Regions from separate parts of the Arthrobacter sp. BB-1 genome, predicted to be linked through region 1. Evidence: riboswitches for the same ligand, from Rfam matches in the RefSeq annotation. Region 1 holds a riboswitch; each other region holds the start of a gene.

What was found. A riboswitch is a leader RNA that binds a small molecule or an ion and turns the genes downstream of it on or off. The one in region 1 is predicted to bind cyclic di-AMP.
Region 2: linked by a shared signal. The riboswitch ahead of FHJ30_RS03445 (M23 family metallopeptidase) and the one ahead of FHJ30_RS20280 (LysM peptidoglycan-binding domain-containing protein) in region 1 are both predicted to bind cyclic di-AMP.
Region 3: linked by a shared signal. The riboswitch ahead of FHJ30_RS04665 (M23 family metallopeptidase) and the one ahead of FHJ30_RS20280 (LysM peptidoglycan-binding domain-containing protein) in region 1 are both predicted to bind cyclic di-AMP.

What each region holds. Positions count from the first base shown of each region.
Region 1 covers NZ_VDEV01000043.1:5,173-7,427, reverse strand. Annotated here, with positions in the region: gene FHJ30_RS20285 (thioredoxin domain-containing protein) at 1-62, opposite strand, end outside; gene FHJ30_RS20280 (LysM peptidoglycan-binding domain-containing protein) at 260-1,114, opposite strand; cyclic di-AMP (ydaO/yuaA leader) riboswitch at 1,119-1,290, opposite strand; gene FHJ30_RS20275 (MFS transporter) at 1,618-2,255, shown strand, end outside.
Region 2 covers NZ_VDEV01000005.1:131,311-133,565, reverse strand. Annotated here, with positions in the region: gene FHJ30_RS03450 (DUF305 domain-containing protein) at 1-369, opposite strand, end outside; gene FHJ30_RS03445 (M23 family metallopeptidase) at 372-1,184, opposite strand; cyclic di-AMP (ydaO/yuaA leader) riboswitch at 1,187-1,366, opposite strand; gene FHJ30_RS03440 (cytochrome c oxidase assembly protein) at 1,558-2,255, opposite strand, start outside.
Region 3 covers NZ_VDEV01000009.1:23,743-25,997, reverse strand. Annotated here, with positions in the region: gene FHJ30_RS04665 (M23 family metallopeptidase) at 1-808, opposite strand, end outside; cyclic di-AMP (ydaO/yuaA leader) riboswitch at 819-1,062, opposite strand; gene FHJ30_RS04660 (metal-dependent transcriptional regulator) at 1,181-1,873, opposite strand; gene serC (phosphoserine transaminase) at 2,154-2,255, shown strand, end outside.

The sequences.
Region 1 (2,255 bases):
AGGGCGGAAATCGCTATGGTCCAGGGTCGGTTGCGGGAAGTGCCGGTGGTAGGCGATGGCATGCTGGCTCCTCAGAATGGCCAAAAAATCCTAAATGTTTATACATTTTTTTGTTGACGGTGCGTGGTCCGGACGTCGGCGTGTAAAGCCTGGGTCCGAACGGGGCGCCTGCTGCGCATTGCGGAGGTTTCGCTCTGTGGTCAGGCGCTGTGAGTCCGCGGTGCCTGCCTGCGTGGCCAGGCACCGCGGACGTCAGGAATTAGGCGTTCACGCGGTAGTAGGAAGGGCCTGAACCCACATTGACGCTGAAGACGACGGTCTGGTTGCCGTTCCATCCACTGTGGATGGCTTTCCCGTCACCGAGGTAGACCGCATTGTGCGAGAAGCCCATTCCACCGTCGGCATAGTAGATAAAGTCACCGGGTTCCGGCGTCGATACCGGCGTGGCGTAGGCCATCAAGGACTCCGGCGATTCATCGCCAACCCCCGGGATCCCGGCCGACCGCAGGGCTACTTCCCCCAGCACCGTGCAGTCCTGGATGGCGCCCATCTGGGCTTGGGCCGCGGCCAGAATCACCCCGTTGAGTGAAGACGGCGCCCCCTGCCCGCCACCGACGCTCGCCGGCGCCAGGGCCGTCGGCTGGTACGCCACCGGGGCGGATGCTGCGGTCGTGCTCGGAACGGGAACAGGCGCCTGTCCCGGGGCGGGGGTGGCCGCTGTCCCGGAGAGCGTTATGACGTCCCCCGGATAGATGATCGAATCCAAGTGAAGTCCGTTCAGCGAGAGAATCTCTTCCAGGGAGATTCCGTGCAGCGCTCCTATCTGGCCCAGGGTGTCCCCGGCGACCACGGTGTGGACTGAGGCCCCCTGGGCCGGAGCCTGGCCGGGAAGTCCTGCCGGGGAGGAGCTGGTGCTGGAACCGGTTCCCCCCTGCGGGTCGGAGGCTGTGGCTCCCGCGTGGGCCGGGACTGCCATGCTCAGCACGAGTCCGGATCCCACGGCGACGAGGGCGGCCTGGCGGCCGACTGCTCCTCCATGGCTGGCGACGCTCCGTGAAAGGGCGGACAGGGTGCTGCTGGAGGCGGCCCTGTGGCGGGCGTTTTTCTTTGACATTGCTTTAACCTCTCCCGATACCTGCGAGGTGAGCTGTCGGATGCGGGTGGGAGTCACCCGGCCGCCGGACATAAACGCCGGCGGCTTAACCCCAAGGACTCAATTTCGAATCCGTATTTTTGGTTCCCCCGCCCCTGCCGGAGACTGTGATGTATGGGCCTTGGCAGGCGGCAGGGTTCGGTAACAAGCCAAGGGTGCAGCGCCTGGCGGGCGGCACGGGCCCAAATCTACACGGAAAATCACAAATGTATAAACATTTGCGCCTGGGAACTTTTGACCGGCAGTAGACGTACCGCGGGTCCTTGCGGCCTCATGCGCGCGGGCTGGCCGATGCGGGGCAAGACGCTCGGCTGGCGTGTGACCGCGGGTGTTCAAAAGCCCGAGGCCTGGCCGCGACCGGGCCGCCTTGCGGTACCCGCGAATTTCATTCTCCGAGGACTACAATACCCCAGAGGGTATATTGGATTCGGCGCGGTGCGCTGGAGTACGCCAGGAGGACAGGCATGGACAAGGAGTCGGCGGAAGGCTTGAGACCTGAGGGAGGTCCGGGGTATGGCCTGGGCGTTCTTTCCGGCGAGCCCGGGAGGGGGAACCAGCGGCTCCAGCGTCGAGTCATTCCTGTCCTGGTCGGTGGGCAGATTCTCGGTGGCATCGGCATGGGCGCCACGTTGTCCCTGGGTTCTCTCCTGGCCGCGCAGCTCTCCGGGTCCAACGCCTGGTCCGGTATGGCCGCCACAATGAGTACCCTGGGCGCCGCCCTCGCCGCCGTTCCGTTGGCCCGGCTGGCGAGAGCCCGCGGCCGCCGGATCTCGCTGTCCTTGGGTGCGCTGATTGCGGGCACTGGCGCCGTAACGGCCATCACGTCCGCGGCCGTGGGTCTCTTCCCTTTGTTGCTGCTGGGCCTGATGTTCCTTGGTGCAGGTTCCGCGGTAAATCTGCAGGCCCGTTTCGCCGCCACTGACCTTTCCCTGCCCGGGTCCGGGGGCCGGGACCTCTCCATAGTGGTGTGGTCCACGACGATCGGCGCTGTCCTGGGTCCGAACCTCTTCGATCCGGGAGAGAGCGTCGGCGCCGCCCTTGGCCTGCCCCCGCTGACAGGGGCTTTTGCCTTTTCCGTCGCCGCCCAGCTTGCAGCAGCCGT
Region 2 (2,255 bases), on a different contig from region 1:
CCAGGCCATCGGCGGCGCTGTCCCGGTCTGGGAGAGCCCCCAGTCCTGCAGCCAGGCAAACATCTGCCCATTTTGATGCTGCTGTGCAGTGGCAATGTCATAGGCAATCGCCCGGACCTCGGGGTTCTCGGACTTGTCCCGGATCAGCAGGGCCATCTCCACCGCCTGGGCATGATGGGTCTGCATATCCCGGGCAAACCCGGCGTCCGGGCCGGCGTCCGGGACTACAGTGGGCGCGGCGGAAAGCCGCCCCAGAGCAAAGAAGCCCAGCGCGGTGAGGGCCACAACCGTGACAAAAACTGCCCACAGCCGTTTCCTGGGCAGCACCGACGTTGCCTTGGGCTGTTCGCGCGCCTCCATGTCGGTCATGCTCAAAGCCAGCCCTGGGGATCCACGGTCACGCCGTTGCGGACGATTTCGAAGTGCAGGTGGCATCCGGTGGAGTTTCCGGTCGTGCCGGCACCGCCGAGCCGCTGGCCCTTGCCCGCCACGGCTCCGACCGAAACCTCTATTGACGAAAGATGGTTATACGTGCTTTTCATCCCATTGCCATGATCCACCACGATGCGGTTCCCTCCGCCGTTCTGGGACCACCCGGCCTCCACGACGGTGCCGGAGCCGGCGCTGAACACTGCGGTCTGGCAGGAGGCCACCAAGTCCAGTCCGGTATGCAGTTCGCCGGACCCGCCGGTGATCGGGCTGGTCCGGAAACCGAACGGAGACGAAATGGAGATGCTGGCCAGCGGGGCGGCCAAGGTGGCATCCACGGGTACAGCCGCTGGCGGTGCCGCCGCTGCAGCGGGAGCAACTGCGGCCGGTGTTCCGGCGGTGGATCCTGTTGCGGCAGGTGCCGGTGCCGCAGGCTTTTCGGCCGGACTGGTTCCGACGTCAGTGCGTGGATACGTGATGACGGCCTGCGCCTGCGCCGCAATGGCCGGTGCAGCCTCCACGGCCACCGGCTGGGCGGCTGGGACAGGTCCGGCAGCAACCAGGCCGGCATGCGCGGCGGGTATACCTGACGCGAGCATGGCGACGGCGGCAAGAGCGGAGGCCCCGGGAAGCCAGGCAGGGCGCGGGCACGGGGCGTGGGGACGGGCCCGGCGCCGCGGCCCTGCAGCACCTGCGCGGGCTTGGGAGCGGTCATGGGGCAGGGCACGGCGGCGGCCGTGGCGGGAGGGGGGCACAGCTATCCTTTCAGGTCGCCTGCGAAGTTAGCTGTCGGGTTCGGGCCAAGGAAAAAAGCCCGGACGCAGCCCGGGCACCGGCCCGCAGGGCCACTGTCCGCTGTGCGTCTTCACCCCAAGGCAGCAAGCTGCCGTTAGTGGGTCCTCCGCCCCCGCCGTTAAGGGTTCGTCGTCTGGCACCGCCGGCGGGGCCGAGCATGCGGGGCCAAGGCTTAATACAGAAAAGCCTGAATCAATACTACCTAAGCGAACGGAAATGTCTCAATCCGATAACGGCAGGGAAAGAAAGCCACTTCTACGCTTTGTAAAACTCGTCTGCAGATATCTTCATACGACCAGACCCGGGGGGTCAAGTCGGGCGGCGATGCAGTGGTCAGCGGCGGCGCTCAGGCCTGTCTGCCAGGTGCTGCAGGTAGCTGTTGTAGGCGTCCAGCTCGGGGGTTCCTCCGGTCAGTTCGGCCCGCTCGATGCTGGCGTTGGATCTTGCCTCCTCGCGCTGCCACCGGACCAGGATGAACATCAGCAGGAGCACCCCGGGAAGTTCCCCGTAGGACCAGGCCAGCCCGCCGGCTACCTCCTGGTCCTTCATCGGGTTGATGTTCCAGGCCGGGGGCGGTGTTGCGAAGAACTTCACCATGGGGGTGGTGGCCATCATGACGACGACCCCGAAGAAGGCATGGAGCGGCATTTCCGCGAAGATGTCGATCATCCGTCCGAAGTGTGTCTGGCGGCTTGGCAGGGGGTCAGCGGAGATCAGCGGGACAGTGAAGAGGATCCCGGAGATCAAGAACAGCAGTTCCAGGCCGACGTGGCCGTACCAGTTGGGCAGCAGCAGGTCCGCCATGCCGGAGAAGTACACGCCGTAGAAGCTGAGCAGGAACAGCGGGACCATGAAGGCCGGGTGAATCGCAATGCGTCCCCAGCCCGAACGCAGACCCCACAGCGCGGTCCGGAGGATGCGGCGGCCGAGCCTGCCGTGTGGTGTGGCCCGCAGCAGCAGTGTGCCTGGTGATCCAATTACCAGCAGCGGTGGAACGGCCATCATGAGGGTCAGTTGCTGGAACATGAAGA
Region 3 (2,255 bases), on a different contig from region 1:
TGGGATCGACTACTTCACCGTTGACCTGCACCTCGAAGTGGAGGTGGCAGCCAGTGGAGGCGCCCGTGGTCCCGCTGAGGGCAACAACGTCCCCGCGGGAGACCGTCTGCCCTTCCTTCACGCTGAAGGAGGAGAGGTGGTTGTACGTGGTTTCCAGTCCGTTGCCATGATCCACCACAACGCGGTTTCCGCCGCCGAACTGGTGCCAGCCCACGAAGGTCACCGTGCCGGTGGCGGCAGCGAGGACGGACGTGCCGCACTGGGCCACGTAGTCCTGGCCGCGGTGGAAGTCGCCTGAGCCGCCAGTAATGGGGCTGACGCGGTAGCCGAAGGGGGATGCCGTGGTCAGTGTGGCCAGCGGCGCGCCGAGGCTTCCGGCCGAGGCGGCCCGTGACACAGAGCCGGCGGACTGGGCACTGAGCAGCTGCTTGAGCTTGCCGTCCGGATCCGCCTGGGTGACGACGGCCGAGCGGCTGAAATCGATCTGGGCGCCGGCCTCCGCTGAGACCTGGGGCTGCGGAGTGACGGCTGAAGCTGCGACCGGCGTGACACCGGGAGCGTTGTTTGCCATCACGGGACTGGTGGCCGGCACTGTCACGGTCAATACCAGGCCTGTGGCGGCGAGTGCGATTCCGGCCTTTTGGCCGATCCCGCTGGCTGCCGCGAACTCGGTGACCTGGCGGAAGGGACCACGACGGCGGCGCGCATCACGGTGCGGATCGCGGGGGCGTTCCGTGGTGATGACTTCGACAACCCGCGGCGTCGCAGCGGGTACCGCGGCGCGGCGGCGTCCCCTGGGGGTCTGCATGGACAAGAAGGGTTCCTCTCTGGAAAGCCTGCGAAGTTAGCTGTCGGATTCGGGTCAGAGAGTTCAAAGACCCGGTCCGCCGTAAGCAAGCTTCGGCACAGGAGGTATCCACGGAGGATCCTTCACTGGAAGAGGCTTGCTGCTGACGGACTTCACCCCAAGGCAGTCCCCCGGCTGCCGCTTGTGGTTCCCCCGCCTCTGCCAGTAATGACTCGTGCACCTGGTCCGCTGGCAGAGCTCGGCTCCGGATCAGGTAACGCTTTAGTATCAACGCTTGGGTTTAACTATAGGGCCATAAGTCCCAAAGTAACAATTCCGTTATCTTTGCGTAACCGGCGCCCAATGGGGTAGCCCGGAGGCCCCAAGCCGCCCCTAGCGTACGGCCACGAAGACGTGCGCCGCGACTTCGGGCGGCAGTTCCAGGGCCCCTTCGATGCCCGGGACGCGGACCGAGATGTACTCCCCCACCCGCTCCAGCGATACGGAGGCGCCGGGCCGGATTCCGCCCTCATCCAGCTGGACCAGCAGCTCGGGTTCCACCTGAATCGGCTCAGCCAGGCGGCTAACGGTCACTTCCGAGGCCGGGCCATAGGACTTCATGGCCTCAAGCAGGCTGACGGCCGCGTCCGCGGAGGCCTGCGCCTGGCCGCCAAGGGCCGCCAGGCCGGGGATGGGGTTGCCGTACGGGGACTCGGTGGGGTGGTTCAGCATTTCGTAGATGCGCCGTTCCACCCGCTCGCTCATCACGTGCTCCCAGCGGCAGGCTTCATCATGGACGTAGGCCCAGTCCAGGCCAATGACGTCGGCAAGGAGCCGCTCGGCCAGCCGGTGCTTCCGCATGACTTCCGTGGCGCGCTTCCGTCCCACTTCCGTAAGTTCAAGGTGCCGGTCCCCCGAAACCACCACCAGCCCGTCCCGTTCCATCCGGCCGATGGTCTGTGACACAGTGGGCCCGGAGTGGCGCAGCCGCTCCGCAATCCGGGCGCGGAGGGCAACGATGTTTTCTTCCTCAAGCTCCAAGATGGTCCGAAGGTACATCTCCGTAGTGTCGATCAGATCCGTCATCCAGCTCAGCTCCTCGAGCGCAGTACCTTGCGTTGTCCCACCGTACCGCCTTCACATGCGGCGTGGTCCGTTGGAAAGCTTAGCCTATTTTGAGTTTGTCCGAATAGTTGACGGCGAGGGCGGGCCCTGTCTCAATGTCTGGACTATGACGGTCCAGGTTCCCGCTGAAACAGCTGTTCGGGCAGAATAAGGGAGGGCCCGGGCCACAGTCGCCGCCGACTGCCTGCCGCCCACCATCCGTCCGGACCAACAGCCCGTCCACGCCGAAATTGGAGCACCTGTGAGCGAAAACAGCATCACTATTCCCGCCGACCTCCTGCCCCAGGACGGGCGGTTCGGCGCCGGTCCGTCCAAGGTCCGGCAGGAGCAGATCGATGCTTTG